DNA from 2 places in the Bacillus sp. ISL-47 genome. Region 2 is predicted to be linked to the other one. Evidence: riboswitches for the same ligand, from Rfam matches in the RefSeq annotation. Region 2 holds a riboswitch; the other holds the start of a gene.
The links. A riboswitch is a leader RNA that binds a small molecule or an ion and turns the genes downstream of it on or off. The one in region 2 is predicted to bind thiamine pyrophosphate.

Region 1: another riboswitch for thiamine pyrophosphate. It lies ahead of thiT (energy-coupled thiamine transporter ThiT); the one in region 2 lies ahead of thiW (energy coupling factor transporter S component ThiW).

The regions. Positions count from the first base shown of each region.
Region 1 covers NZ_JAGGQS010000030.1:26,248-34,314, forward strand. Annotated here, with positions in the region: gene qoxC (cytochrome aa3 quinol oxidase subunit III) at 1-494, shown strand, start outside; gene qoxD (cytochrome aa3 quinol oxidase subunit IV) at 495-797, shown strand; gene J7I93_RS11320 (hypothetical protein) at 835-1,074, opposite strand; gene J7I93_RS11325 (hypothetical protein) at 1,209-1,478, opposite strand; gene thiT (energy-coupled thiamine transporter ThiT) at 1,581-2,180, opposite strand; TPP riboswitch at 2,247-2,350, opposite strand; gene J7I93_RS11335 (MATE family efflux transporter) at 2,404-3,747, opposite strand; gene J7I93_RS11340 (AAA family ATPase) at 4,132-5,862, shown strand; gene J7I93_RS11345 (M14 family metallopeptidase) at 6,534-8,067, opposite strand, start outside.
Region 2 covers NZ_JAGGQS010000082.1:21,733-29,799, reverse strand. Annotated here, with positions in the region: gene J7I93_RS23820 (TIM barrel protein) at 1-784, opposite strand, end outside; gene J7I93_RS23815 (DUF1287 domain-containing protein) at 884-1,573, shown strand; gene tenA (thiaminase II) at 1,659-2,348, opposite strand; TPP riboswitch at 2,403-2,504, opposite strand; gene thiW (energy coupling factor transporter S component ThiW) at 2,751-3,239, opposite strand; TPP riboswitch at 3,422-3,538, opposite strand; gene J7I93_RS23800 (DUF302 domain-containing protein) at 3,608-3,991, opposite strand; gene J7I93_RS23795 (DsrE/DsrF/DrsH-like family protein) at 4,042-4,437, opposite strand; gene J7I93_RS23790 (alpha-hydroxy-acid oxidizing protein) at 4,586-5,695, opposite strand; gene J7I93_RS23785 (PaaI family thioesterase) at 5,938-6,309, shown strand; gene J7I93_RS23780 (DUF2512 family protein) at 6,402-6,791, shown strand; gene J7I93_RS23775 (hypothetical protein) at 7,199-7,336, opposite strand; gene J7I93_RS23770 (CHRD domain-containing protein) at 7,408-7,827, opposite strand; gene J7I93_RS23765 (VOC family protein) at 8,003-8,067, shown strand, end outside.

The sequences.
Region 1 (8,067 bases), on a different contig from region 2:
CCCTTTTCGGAGTGTATGGCGTTCTGTACGAACGTTTTGCTGGAGGGCCGACTCATAAAGATATTTTTGTGATAAAGGACGTCATGATTCAAACGATCCTCCTTTTAACGAGCAGCTTCACAATGGGAATCGCCATCTTTGAAATGCGGCGTAATAACTTAAAAGGCCTTATTACTTGGCTTGTGCTCACCCTTGCTCTTGGTGCCGGCTTCCTATTCATGGAGGTTAATGAGTTCATTCACTATGTCCATGAAGGTGCAACGATGCAGACAAGCGCGTTTCTTTCCAGCTTATTCGTCTTGTTAGGAACACATGGGGCGCACGTGACTCTCGGAATTGGCTGGGCCATCATGGTCATCCTTCAATTACTGAAAAGAGGTCTTACTCCAACGACAGCAAGGAAAACTTTTATTATCGGTCTATATTGGCACTTTCTTGATGTTGTTTGGATCTTTATTTTTACATTTGTGTATTTGAAAGGATTGGTGGCATAAATGGAAAAGCAGGCGAAAAGCTTCCCTATTAGCCATGTCATTGGATTCGTTGCCTCCCTTGTACTTACATTTGCAGCAGCAGGCATTGCTTTAAAAACGAATCTTTCTTTTAAAGTGATCATGTGGATTATCGGCTCACTGGCTGTTGTCCAGGCAGGCATGCAGCTGTTCATGTTCATGCATTTGCGTGAAGGCGAAGACGGAAAAACAAATTTAATCAATATGATTTATGCTGTGTTTATGGTTATTGTTGTTGTCGTAGGTTCTATATGGGTTTTGACAGCTGGGCACGCAGCCCATTAATACAGAATAAAACCGGTCTCCATATTGGAGGCCGGTTTTATTTATATTGTCTTATTCCTTTACTTCCTTCTGTCATTTCCTCCATCACATGAATAAATATTCCGAACCCAAAAATCAGCATAGATGAAACCATTATACTTAAGCCTATAGATAGAATATACTCACCTTTGATACCGCTTACAAAAAAACTGCTTATAAATACTGCAAATCCAAGAATTAGGCCAGATGCAGTTAGATTTCTAAAAAAACGCAAGACCCTCTGCTGTTTTTCATTCATTTTTGCTCATCCCCTTTTTACTAAATATTCTAACTTTGTTCACAAAAATGTCAAACTTTTTTTGTCACAAATTTGTCACAGTTTTCGCCGAAAGAAAAAACGTCTTGCCATTTTGGCAAAAACGCTAGTTTCTTCTATTGATATAGCTTCTTAATTTGTTCCAGATCTTTTTTTAAGCTGCAAATTTCCTGGCGTGTCAGCATCAGAGGCATTTGGTCATATAATGTAATGATTTGTCCATCCTCATCATCTTCATGAAGTGATAAGTATCGGTACAAATTTTCACACTGTACTTTATTAAGGACTGATTGGGTGTTGAAGTTTTTAACTTTATGAATTTCAAAAGCACTGGCTTCCGCGTCATATACACCAGAGATAATGCTTCCTTGCAATGAATTAGACAAGGTAATCACTCTCCTTTTTGAGTAATATACCCAATTTTCAGGAGTTCGTTACCCACATCATTAAAAAACCTCTTCGGATGGATGATCCAAAGAGGTTTATCGTTAAGAAGCCCGTTTGTTTACTGTGATGCTGCCATCCGCTTTTCTAAGAACTAATCTTGGCGCCGATGAAATTAATAATACCGCCACGATGGAACATAATATGGCTGCTCCCAGCATGGTTGCGCCATTTGCCAGGAAGGAAAACAGAACAGGTGACATTCCCTCTGGTGCATAGCTTCCGAAAAAGAGAACACCTGCAATAAAATGCCAGAAATAGCGGGCGAAGCTTCCAGCAAAAATGGCTAACACAATCCAGCCAAGTGCCTTTTTCTTGTTTTCATTGCGCAATTGTTTTTGGATTGGAAGATAAAACAAACCAGCAAATCCTATAAAAGCAAAAGCAATAAAATACTCTATAAAAGCCTGCAGTGGTGTAGCAATCCATGCATCTCCCATCGCAATCTGCAATATGCCCCATAATAAGCCTGCTATAAAGCTTACTTTAAAGCCCCATCTGAATGCCAGTATAAAAATCGGAATCATGGCAGCAGAGATAGATATTGATGGCGAAAGTTTAATAGATGGCAGAAAATCCAGGATAATGGCAAAAGCTGCGAAAAAGGATGCCTCGATCATCGCTGCCAAGCTTAATTTTTTCATAAAAAAATCCCCCTTCAAAAGTATGACGATACCCCAAAGGAGAACAAGCAGGCAGAGTGATTCCTTCTGCCTTTTATTCCACATTCCTGCGCTAGCATTAACTAACAGGTTCAAAGGGTCAGAACACCAATGTGTTCACTCTCAGCAAAAATGCTCCCCTTGTGGTAACGTTATCAAATTATTCCATTTTATTATATATTATTTTCTAATCTATGGAAAGGGTTTATTTACCTTCCTCAAATAGCTCTTGCTCATCCCATTTGCCATACCGGTAATAAAGGAAAGCGATCACACTGCTAATGGCAAAGCTGACTCCCATGCCTGCAGCGATGCCCTTCTCCCCCATAAATTTTGAAAAAAGATAGGTCAAAGGATAGCGCAGAACCCAAAAAGAAATGATGTTAAGTACCAGCACCTGAAACATTGCTCCAGAAGCCCTTACTATCCCATTTAGGATAAAATTAATACCAAGCAATGGATAAAAAAATGCTATCATTTTTAAATAATCGGTTCCATATTCAAGCGCTTCTTTTTCCTGGATAAACAGGCTTACTCCATATTCAGCCATCAATACCGTTATCAGTGCGATGACAAGCATAAATACAAGATTATAAATCACTCCGAAAAGAGCAATTTTATGAACGCGATCCCATTTATTACTGCCAATATTCTGCCCTGCCATACTGTTTACAGCAGTCCCCAAAGCCATAGCCGGGAGCATAATGATGCTGTCTATCCGCTGTGCTGCACCAAATCCGGCAACCACATCTCCCCCAAACGATGTGACAACACTCATAATGGCCATCACCCCAGCTGAAATAACGGTCATTTGCAGACCAGATGGAATGCCAAGCTTGAAAATGAATGCTGCCTCTTCCTTCTGCGGCCATGAAGGCATGGTGAATGGTGCCAGATTTTTGCGGAGAATAAGCGCCATGCCGGCCAGAAAAGCAATTCCCTGTGAAACAATGGTTGCATACGCAGCCCCTTCTATTCCAAGATTAAATATCCAAATGAAAAGCGGATCCAAAATTGCATTCAGAATCACCGCAATGAACACAAAGTATAATGGAGTTTTACTGTCTCCCAAAGCACGAAGCACAGTGCCGATAAAATTATAGCCAAATAAAAATAGAATGCCGAGAAAGTTAATTTGCAGATAAGCTGCTGCGTCTGGAATTATTCCCGCAGGAGTCCCCATGAAGACCAATATTTTTTCGGAAAATAAAAATCCTGCCAAGCCGAGTCCTATGGATAGGACTGTTAAAATCACGACGAAGGCATTTAAATATCTCTTAAGCCCCTTTTCATTGTCTCCTCCCTTTTGCTGAGACAAAATGGTCAAAGTAGCATTGTTAATGCCAATAATAAAGGAAAGCACAGTAAAAATAACAGTCCCTGAAACCGCTATGGCTCCCAAAGCATTAGCTCCAAGCAAATTTCCGACCCACAAACTGTCAATAAATTGATAGGAAACCTGCAGCAAATTTGTCAGCATGATGGGTGCTGAAAAAATAAGGAGCTGTTTAAATATATTCCCTTTCGTAAAATCCTGCTGGCTGTTCATCCCCTACACCTTTTTCTATTTATAAAGTAATAAGTTCTATTATCAATGATTTTCCTTTTAACTTCCAATCATATGAATTTAAAACGCAAAACGGCGTTTGGATAGCTTTTCCTACTTTCGAGATAAAATAAATTTGTTTTGGGAATCTCAAAAATAAGATTGTTTGGGCCCGGATCATACTTGGAATGGTGCTAGTCTGATTGTGTGCATTCCCTTTTGTCACATATCTTTCACAAATAAGCATCTTTTAAGGCCTGTTATAGCACACTTTAGCGGCCAAAATATTATTTTTCCATAATTTACAACGTTTAAAAAGTGTAAAAGCCTATAAATAACTTTTCTTTTTCCTTATAATGAGAATATGTTCAATAAGGAGGGAATTAGTTGAAATCACGTTTACAGAAACCTTCGACGATTGTTTCGCTTTTATTGGTGGTCACGGTGATTTTGGCAGCGGTTATTTGGACCGTACAAACAGGAAATAAGGAAGTGACAGTCCCGTTTTCTTCTGTGGAAAAGCTTATTGCCTCCCAGGATGGAAAGACTGTTGCAATACAGGAATATAAAAACGGCAAACTACTAATTACTGCCCCTGATGGAGAGTATATTTCACATGTGCCTCCTAACAGTGAAATGGTTGATAAATTAGTAGAAACCTATAATATACAATATACTTTCGCAACAACAGGCCCGTATACGCCTTGGATTCTTGGCGGATTGGTCTTATTATTCATAGCCATCGGAATTTACTTATTTAAATCTGGAAAAGGCGGAATGGGCGCTACAAATACCATGAAGCAAAGTGTTTCAAAGCCAAAGCCCCTTCCTTCCATTTCACTTGAAGATGTGGGCGGCATCCAGGAAGAAATGAAAGAGGAAATCATGCAGACTCTTTCTATTTTAAAAGAGCCTGAACGCTCGCTGAAAATGGGGATTAAACCCCCGAAGGGCATTCTTTTATACGGACCTCCCGGAACGGGTAAAACATTGCTTGCACAGGCAATTGCCAAGGAACTTGGCGCAACGTTCTTCTCAACCAGCGGTTCCGGCTTTAATGAATTATTTGTCGGTGTGGGAGCTTCCCGTGTAAGAAATCTTTTCCAAAATGCAAGAAAGTATGCACCTGCTGTTGTGTTTATCGATGAAGTGGATGCACTGGCAGGCCGAAGAAAGCAGCATGGCGGAGAAGAAAGTGAAAAAACATTAACCGAACTTCTTGTCCAGCTTGATGGCGGGCATTCCAATGACGGGATTTTGTTTATCGCAGCAACAAACCGAAAGGATATGCTGGACGAAGCATTCCTTCGTCCTGGCCGAATTGACTTCTCTTTCAATGTCCCGCTTCCTGATACAAAGGGCCGAAGAGAGATTATCAACATTCATACGAAAAATAGATTGCTGGCTGAAGATGTCATGACGACTCTTGGTGATTTAGCTGAAAGCACTTCAGGCTTCTCTGGCGCAGACCTTCATTCACTATTTGAAACTGCAAGCCGAAGAGCTGTACGAAATGGCCAGGAAATTATCTCGAAAGAAGATTTGGATTATGCGCTTGACCGTACAATCCTTGGTACCACTACCCGTGCTCTTCAGGATGCAGGAACCAAACAGCGCGTAGCGATTCATGAAGCTGGCCACGCTTTGATTGCAGCTTTGACCAAGCCGGGGTCAGTGCGTAAGGCAACAATCATTCCACGTGGTGAAGCCCTTGGATATGTTGCTCCTATACAAAAGGAACTTCATCTTTCCACAACCAGCGAGCTGCTTGATCAAGTAGCCATGATTCTTGCAGGCGGTGTAGCCGAAAGATTGATTCTCGGTGAGCACAGCATTGGTGTCAGCGGCGATGTTAAGCAAGCTAAGCATATTATCGAGCAAATGGTCGATACAGGTCTGCTGGATAACGGCTTCGAGCTTACTTTTAATAAAGGACAAAAAGAAGCTAAGATGCAGGATCTATTCCAAAAAGCGCTGGAAAGATGCGAACTGTTAATTGCAAACCATCAGCCGCAATTTGAAAATCTTGTAGAAGCTCTTCTTGAAAAAGAGACTTTGGAAGGTACAGAGGTTCAGGAGATTGTGGGAGAATTAAATGTTGATATGGTTATAGCTTAAAAGTGAAGCCGGCCCTGAATGGGGCCGGCTTTGTTATTTGTATGGGGTATATGTTTCGCTGACTGAGATTATTGCAATGGTTCATTTATAGCGGGTGCTTTTTTACATTAATGTGACCTCTTTCTTTGATGGATTGTTCCCATTATAGTTAGTGAGATTAACGACGAAATAGTCTGCTCCCTCTTAGATATGGTAGTTAATCATTGGGATTAACGACGAAACTGTCTGCTCTTCCTTGGAAATGGTAGTTAATTATTGGGATTAACGACGAAATTGTCTGCTCTCCCTTGGATATGGTAGTTAATCATTGGGATTAACGACGAAATTGCCTGCTTTCCCTTGGGTATGGTAGTTATTCAGTGACATTAACAACGAAACTGCAATCTTCCCCTATGCGATGGTAGTTAATTATCATCTTTTATAATAAATTATTCGAACTAGTTTCCTTGTTCTCAGCTTTTGTTCTGCAATCGGCCGGTAAATCCGTATTTTGGCCGGTATTTCTTTCCAATCGGCCGGTAAATGCGCTGTTTTGGCCGGTATTTCTCTATAATTGGCCGGTAAAACTGCTGATTTGACCGGTATTTATATCTTATCCGCAAAGAGCAGCCTTTTTAGCAAAAAAATCAAAGCCCCAGCCTGAAAGTTTGTTTTGGCTGGGGCTTTTTCAGTTATTTGATTGTTATTTTAGCAGAATTATAGTTGTTTCCCTTTTCAACCGGGTTGTAATTTTTTTCGATATTGCCGGCTGCGTCTACGGAGAACCAGTTGATGGTTGTTGTGTTTTCAATTTTAAGCTTTTCTGCTTGCTCACGGGTTCCGCTCAGCTGCAGTTTATTGGATTCAAAAGTTGGCCTGGTTCCATCCAGTGTGTAGTAGATGCTGGCTGGTTCGCTTGTTTGGAACTCAACATTTACTGGTCCATTAAAGGTTCCTTTGCCAGGCACAGCCTTTGTGGACGGAGACTGTTTATCCTTAAATTGGTTATAGGCAACCTCAATCAATCCGATAAGGCCATTGGCAAATTCCATTGCTTCTTCATGGCCTTCTTCAAAGTCCGGCTGGAATCCAACTGCTCTCCATCGATCTTCTTCTTCATCCCATAAATCGGCCCCAACTTCAAAGTTCCATGCGTAGATTCCTTTTTCATACCATAAATAATCAGCTGAATTGCCGGCTGCTGAGTATAATACATCTGGAATTGGGCCTGTACGGCTTGGTAAAATAACAGTGCCGCGGTGATCCTGAATTTCATTTAAAATATGATCAGATGCTGCCCAATAGAAGGCTTCCTCACCTGCAGTCGGTCTTGGGAGTGTCGTGCGGTTTGCATCATAGGCACCTGGCGACCACATGAAATAACCGCCGTAGCTATGGATATTCATCGCAAATTTAATATTCGGGTTTTGATCTGCCAGCCAAACTAGATTTTGTGCTTCAGGCTCAGATGTTTCTTCAGGACCGGCATATGTGGTGCTCGTACAGTTTGTAGTACTGGCTCCAATAAAACCATCGAACGCGGAACCGACTGAATGGTTACGGTTCAAGTCCACTCCCCAGCTATTTCGGCGCTCTGGGTCAGATGCCGTTGGACCGCAGTGGTTGGTCATGTTTTTCCGCTGCATATTATAATCATAGAAGCTGTAATGGGCTCCATCCGGATTCGCAGATGGAACCAGGAAAATGTCCAGGTTATCTACTAACTTTCTTGTTTCTCCATCATGAGCATAGTTACGAAGCAAACGTTCCGCCGTTTCTATTGTAACCAGCGGAGTCACCCATTCACGAGCATGCTCTTGTGCATAGCCAAGCACACCAGGCTTTGAACCGTCCCGATGCTTTCCAATTCGAATGGCTTTTACAGTGAATGGATCTCGTGAGATTTTTCCCGGAGCTTTAAGGTTATCGGTTAACTGGGCTTCTGTTGGATCAACATTTCCCAATCCACTATTCCCTCTGTATGTAGTGGCAGTTACCAGATTGCTTGCCTGGGAATTAATTGCTGCTGCGACCTCTCTTGCAGCGCTTACGGAATTCCCGTTAGAATCGGTCGCTAATTCCACAATAATCCGTTTCTCTTCAACTATTACATTAAGAGGAGAATGGGTGTCACCTGTATTTCTGAATTCTACAGAAATATCGTTTCCGCCCTCATGCCCCCACGCTTTTGATGTCATTACCACACTGTTATCCGTCATACTGCCA
Region 2 (8,067 bases):
CTTCCACCATTATTGCCTGAGGATCCGTATGCGGAGTATACTCCATCACGAAAAATACATTCTTGCTTTCCTCTGCTAAAAATTGCAAAAGCTGCTTTATTCTAAAATGCTCACCATCATTTTCATGTGTTGGATGAACAGGAACCCAAATATATTTTTCACCATGATATTCAACATTGTGCAAATGCGCCACTCGTACAAATTCAACCCATTTTTTTATATACTCAAGAGCCTGGTCCCCTGCAGCCATCAGGTAGTCCCCGATATCAATACAAATGCTGAGTCCGTACTTCCTCCAAGTCTCCACAGAAAAACGGTCAAGATAGTTAATCCCTGCCGAAGAACGCTGGAGTCCCAGCTTTGGTTCACACACAATTGTCAGCCCGTATTTTTTCTGCAGAACACTCAGCTTTTGCAGTCCCTCTTCAATCATTGCGTCCGGATCTTCTTCTGTCTCCTTTTTAAAATAAGGAAAGTGCACCAATATATATTCAGCACCAATCCGCGACATCTCCGCCACTTCAGTCTCAAATTGTTCCCAAGCCTTTTGGGGTTCAACACTGACTTTTTCAATAAGATCATATTTGCTTTGCCCTCGTAAAAGCGGCGAATGCAGCCCAAAACTCCTGTCTGTTTTACGCAGCTGTTTTATAAAATCCTGGAAAGAATCTTCATCCTGAAACTCCCCAATCTCAACATGCTGAAGATTATTTTTAAAAAGCTCCGGAAATTTTTCTCGCTCACTTAAAATAGTGCTCCCGGATATGCCTAATTGATGTGCCATTAGATCTCCTCACTCATTAATTATTAATTTTATCTTAACATGAAACATGTAACTTTTTGGTAAAAAGGGCGTCTAATCCTTAAAACGCAGAAGGAGACCATGATGCTAAAAAAATTTTCCGCAGCCATACTTGGTTTTCTGCTTTTATTCATTCTCTTTTTCCGGAATGGTATCATATTGGATTCAATCGGCATTCATCTGGAGAACCCTTTTTCAAAAAAGGTTTTAATTCCCGCTGACTATTCTCGAGCTGACCGCAATCAAAACGGCATCGTCGATCCAATGGATGTAGTCATGGCCGCGAGAAAAGAAGTGGAGCAGCGCACGACTTATAATAGCGCCTATTATGCCGGGGGATACCCTCCTGATGAAGAAGGCGTTTGTACAGATGTAATCTGGCGGGGATTTAACGGGGCATCAATTACAATCAAAGATCTTATCGACAAGGATATTGCAAAAAACACGGACTTATATCAGCGCGTAAACGGCAAACCGGATCCGAACATCGATTTCAGGCGTGTCCCCAATCAAAATGTGTATTTCAGCCGGTACGCAAAATCTTTAACCACTAAGCTTATTCCGGGAGATACAAATAACCTTCAGCAATGGCAGCCCGGCGATATCGTTGTTTTCCTTACTCCCAAGTTTGACCATGTCGCCATCATATCTGACAAACGGACAAAGGATGGCATTCCTTACGTCATCCATAACTCGACACCTTTTGCGGCCGAAGTGAAGCTATCTTCCTTTCAAACACCCATTACGGCGCATTATAGATGGAATTTTTGAAAAAACACGCCTGCCCTGCCGCGAAGCAGAAGCAGGCGTATTTATTGATAACTATCTGGCTTTTTTCGAACCAATTTCCGTTTTCTTATCGTGCTGCTACCGTATTGCCTGCTGGCCACTCCTCACAGGTGTAAGCCATCTCCCAGAATCCAAGCTCCAGCTGGCAGCTTTTGCGATAGGCATCCTTCATTCGCTGCCTTTCTTCTGGAGATGCTGCTTCCGCAAGCTCATCCAAACGATTCCTCATATTCATGGTAACTGTTTCAACCCTTAAATTTGCATAGAAAGAAATCCACGGGTAAAAAGGATGGTCCTCCTGCGGCTCATATTGCTTCATGAGCTCAAGCCCGATTTCCCAATAAGTCCAAGGGCAAGGCAATAACGCAGCGAGGATTTCGCCCATCCCGCCTGTATGGGCATGGTACATCATATGCTTGACATAATGGTCTGCCGTCGGAGGAAGCGGGAAGCCCTGCAGCTCTTCATATCCCACACCAATCTGCTGGCAGAAATTATGATGAGGGTGGATTTCGCTGTTCAGTACAAATTCAATTTGCTGATTGAAATAAGCAATATCCTTCCGCTCAGGAGACTTGGAAATAGCGATTCCGTATATATGCATAAAAGCATTCAAATACTCATAATCCGCTTTAATATAATGGGCCAGCGCCTCTTTCGGCACATCTCCTCTTCCGATCCCCTGTACAAACGGGTGCTGAAAAATAAGCTGAAATAAATCATCATTCTCTTTGCGAAGAATTTCTGTAAAAGTCATTAAAATAGCCTCCTCATTATTCAGAAGCTGCCGGGGAAAAAGCATGAGGAAAAATTGAGGTCCTCACCGCTTCCCTGCGCTGGCATTACCCAGATCAGGTTCCAAGGGACAAAGGAAAAACTCCTTATCTCAGCCGAAGCGCCCCTAGCAGTTTTCTTATTGTTTTTTATTCGTTGCTGCCACTTCTTTTAACTTGTTTCGGTAAAGCTGCTTCATACCAGTTCTTTGAGAGTTGCTTCATACCAGTTCTTTGAGAGTTGCTTCATACCTGCTTTATGAAACCGCATTGTCCCGCTTATTTCGCTGAAGCTGATTCAGACTGCTCTTTTCAGCCGCTTCTTCTCGCTCCATCGGCTTCAAACCCTCTATTCTTCCGTACAGCAAAGCACGCTCGCTAAAAACTCACATATTCTGCACTAAATTTTTTTCCTTCACTTTAGCGAGTATCATCCACCCAATAGCCGCACCGGCAAAGCTGCTGACAAGAAATGGCGGTATAAAGAAGAAGGCGCCAGCTGCGCTTCCCATCAATATCTTTGCATACGGGACGGCAAACAGTGCTCCAATGATGCCAGTGCCCACTACTTCACCAACTGCAGCCCAGACTTTCCGGCCGAATTTTTGATAAAGCACGCCTGCCAAAAACGCGCCAATCATTCCGCCTGGAAATGCAAGCAGCGTCCCAAAACCAAGCAGGTTTCGCAGTAATCCGATCATAAACGCCACTCCCACTGCCGGCAGCGGCCCAAGTGTTACTGCCGCCAATACATTCACCGCATGCTGGACGGGATAGGCTTTGGCCACACCTGCCGGAAACCATAACAAATGGGAGCCCAGCGTTCCAATCGCCACAAATAATGCCATCGTCGTCAATAAACGGGTTTTATTCACCTTAACCTCCTTCCTCAAGGGCAGCCTGATCGCTTATCATGGAGAAAAGTATGTACATAAGAAAAGCGCAAGGCGCCTGGCGCTGGACAGTTATCGAAGTTCAAAGCTTATACTTTCTTTCCTTCAAAAAAAGCCAGATCCGCGAAAGGACCTGGCTTGGTTTAAGTATAAATGATTCGACATACCTTCAAAGCCTACTTCCCTCCGCTGGCATTAACCAGATCAGGTCTATAAGAGTCGGAAAGCTATATCGCGCTTCCCTCTCAGCCCGCACATTCGGGGCACCCCTAGTAGTTTCATAGATATTTAATTTGATAAGCTGCCTCAAGCTTAACAAATTATTCCGGGACTGTCATCATTCTTTTTGCTTAGATGCTTTTATCAATACATCCAATTAAACGGTTTTCAATATCAGCCGCAATGCTTTGAACGGATTCGTCATTGACGAGTTCAATCATGCTTGTCGGCTTAGGCATGCCAATTTTCGTTTTCCCGGCATCCTCATAGACTACAATTTTACAAGGCAAGAAATAGCCAGCCATTTTGTTCTGTGTTAATACGCGATGTGCTTCAAATGGATTGCAAACTTCTAAAACACGGAAGGATTCATTATAGTCCAGCCCTTTCTCCTGCAGTTTTTCCTGGACGTTAAACTTCCAAAGGACCCCGAATTTTTCTTCCTTCAGGCTTTCTTCAAGCGAAGAAATCGCTTCATCAATCGATTTTTCGGTTTCTGCTGTGTATTCGAACATGATTGCATCTCCTTTTGTATCGGTATTTTGGTGGATCGGCACATCTTCAATTAGAATGTTAGTGTAACATCCGCATCGTTGGCAAATTCAAGGAATGTTACAGCTCCGCCAACTTCAATTCCATCTACAAAAGCTTCTTTTTCAAGTCCCATAACATCCATAGTCATTTGGCATCCAATAAATTTAACGCCTAAATCCTGTGCCATTGCCACTAATACAGGAATTGCAGGAACATTGGCTTTTGCAAAGCCCTCTGCAAAATGCTCTTTTCCTTCAGGCATTGGAAGCTGCTGGTATGCTTCTTTATGAATTAAGTTTAATCCTTCGAAAGTGAAGAAAATCGCTACTTCTGCATCCGTTGCTGCCGCCGCAGTCGCAATGTTGTACACCTTGTATGCATCAAATAATCCGCCGTTGCTTGCAATAATTGCTACTTTTTTACTCATTGTAATTCCTCCTGAAAATTTTATTTTTTGGGGACATTTTAAGACCCTATGTAAGCTCTTTATACATTTACCCCTATAGGTATATTATTAAACATAGATTCTTCTGTCAACAAAAAAACTCCCTTTCTCTAGGGAGTTTTCTCTTAAACTATTTAATGAGCTGCAGACTGGCCATTCCCCTCAAGCTGCTGACCCCGGCTAAAGAGAGAGAGACCTTTGTTTCTTCTATAAAATTGGCAAGCACCTTTTCGACGCCAGCCTGCCCGCCAATGGCCAATCCATATACATAAGGCCTTCCCAGGCAAACAGCATCCGCTCCAAGCGCCAGTGCTTTAACCACATCGGACCCTCGGCGAATTCCGCTGTCAAAGAGAACAGGAATCCGGCCATTTACTTCTTTCGCAATCGGTCCAAGTGCATCAATCGCAGCCGTCACGCCATCCAGCTGCCTCCCGCCATGATTGGAAACAATGATGCCATCTATTCCTTTCTCAACCGCAAGCTTCGCATCTTCCGGATGGAGGATGCCTTTTATTAGAACCGGCAAATGTGTTATCTCTTTTAATCTGGCAACATGCTCCCAGCTTAAAGTTGGATGATGGATATTATCGAGGATCCCCTGGACCACATCGCCATCTTTAAGAGAGGCCATAAATACCGGATCAGTTTCATAGTTTGCCTTTCCATAGCCCAGCTTTAATGGAGAAAAATTGTTCCTGAGATCCGCTTCCCTCCATCCCATCATGACTGTATCGACCGTTAAAACGATCGCTTCATACCCGGCTTCCTCCGCACGGCGCGCCATATTAAAAGCCGCCTCTTCGTGATTGGACCAATATAGCTGAAACCATTTCGGACTGCTGCCCGTTGCTGCGGCGATCTCTTCAATCGAGTGGCTTGAAACCGTGCTCTGAATAAAAGGAACCTGATAAGCAGCCGCCGCTCTGGCCGACGCAAGCTCCCCCTCTTCATGTTCAAGCCGCTGCATCCCAATTGGCGCCAGAAAAATTGGATAAGGATATGTCTTTCCGAATAGCGTTACACTTGTATCCGGTACCGAAACATCCCTCAGCATTCTTGGTACAATCGAATATTTCGCGAATGATTCCGTATTTTTTCTCAGGGTTTCTTCCCCGCCCGCACCTGATTGGACATACCCAAATCCCCCAGCCGCCATCTTTCTCTCTGCTTCCTTCTCCAGCTCTGTGTAGGAGATCGGGAAATTCTCTGCGAAGCTAATATTCTCTACCTTTGCCATTTTTCCAGTCCTGCCTCTCACTTAAAATTAGAATTTATTGAAAATAATATCATTTTTTTGGATTTATTGAAACCGTGTTGGCGTTTCGCGATTATATTTTGAATATCGCGGATATAACCGGATTTTTCGCGGATATACGGCCCCCACGTACCTCAACAGCAAATGTTTTTATCAAAAAGCAGGGATTTCATCAAAAATTCGTGAATAAGTCAACATATCTTAACCATATTGGAGTGTACAAAATGCTAATCAAACAGCCTTTTGATGAATTTTTAAAATTTCATTATGAAAGAGTCGATGAAACCCATATGAAAGTGACTTTGCCAATCCAGCCGCTTTTCATCAATAGCGCCGGACTTGTCCATGGCGGGATTATTTCCACGCTGGCGGATGTGGCGATGGGGAATATTTTTAAACCGGATGAAAACAATATGCAAACCGTTGTAACTGCAGATTTAAAGGTTAGCTTCTTAAGGGGCGCCACCGGTGAGTATCTTATTGCCGATGCTCATCTGGTAAAAAGAGGCCGGACACTGAACCACACAGATTGCCACATCTACAATAACCAGAATCAGCTGGTTGCCAAAGCATCCGGCATTTTCGCTTCTATCTGATTAAAATCAAATCCACTTTTCTGGAAATCCATCGCATAGCCTATCGTGTGCAGGGTATAGATACGTAAACAACGATAGGGAGGAATTTCAACATGGAGCATGTGAAAGCAATCTTGATTAAATTATTAATGATCACGGCCGTTTTGGGAATAGTCTTAACCGGTTTCTTTGATATTGGATTCACCGAAACGCTGATCATTAGCTTCGTTCTGACACTTGCAGCTTACGTACTCGGCGACATGATGATATTCCGAATGGCCGGTGATGAAACCGAGCATACAAAAAGGAATGCCATTGCCACCGTATCAGACATCGGCCTTAGTTTTTTCGTCATCTGGCTTTTAGAAGAAATGATTGTGGCTGGAAAAGACAATCTTACATTGGCAGCCTTTGTTTCCGCTCTTGTGATCGGTGCAGGAGAATGGTTCTTCCACGGTTATCTGGACAACCGGGTTTTTCATAATGATGATGCTCATAATTAAAAAAGGCTGTTTTCGCAAGCTTTGTTGCTTTTTAGACAAGTAGTAAGGAGAGGTTGATTTCCGCTCCAGGATGCTCCCTTTCCGCGGGGCGGGCGGTGAGCCTCCTCGGCGCGCAGCGCCTGTGGGGTCTCACCTGTCCCACTCCTCCCGCAGGACATTGAATAAGCTTCCTTGAATAAACACCGCACGAAGGAAATGCGATAGCATTTTCGAGGAGCTCGCACCTTACGCTCCAATCAACATCATTTAATTAATGTTTTTTATTAAAAAAACTATTTAAAAACAACATTTCTTTATATAACAGCCTTAAAAAAAGACCCCTCATTCTGATGTGCACCCCAAAAGTTAGACGAACTAATTCTAACTTTTGGGGTGCACATCATTCAGGAGTCTTTTTTGACGGGTTCTTAATACTCAATCTCATCATAATTCTTAGGCTGCGGAATCGGCTGATTACCTTCATGCTTGCCAAATTCATTGATAAGCTGCTGCTCTTCTGTGAGTGAATTTTGAGGCTTTTCTTTACTTTCATCCTGCTTTTTCAACGTTATGACCCCTTTCAAGTGTTCTAAAAATTAATATGCTCACTTTTCAAGGAATCAACCATTCATGCTTATTAGCCCCAATAAGGCTTGATTTGACCGCGAATCTCTCCGTCTGGGTTTTGGGCTGTATGCACGTTAACATATGTGTCCCCATCACTCATTAGGTCTATAAGAACGGATAGAGGTTTTCCTTCTAAAGGACCCACTAAATCCCTGGCTGTAATGATCCCTTCTACAACACCCTTATTTACACTAATGTCAGGATCGATTAAGCCAAAAAGAAAAACGACAACTGGACCGTTTACACCCCTTCTTCCTAAATGAATATGAGCTTGAGTAAAGTTGGAAAGATCATTAACTGTCAAACGGTAGCCCATTTTCCTCTTATCCTTGCTTACTTTCAATTTTGCCGTGCCAAAAGCATCGGTACGAACTGGCGGAACTTCTTCACTGCCTTTTAACCTGGCGAAAAAAAGTTCATTTCTGTCCATTATTATTCCTCCTGTTCATTACACAATTTAATGATATATTTTATGCCCTGGGGCAAAAGAATGATTGTACAAACACCGAGATAAAGCGCTAAATTGGCTATATGCTTATGGAAAGAAGGATTTTTCCCTCTTTCCGCTAAATAGTTATATAGCTAAAATCCAAAGGAGGGCAAACATGTCTAATTATATTTCTCATATTGCAACAGTCGAGATTCCGGTATCCAATCTGGATCGATCGGT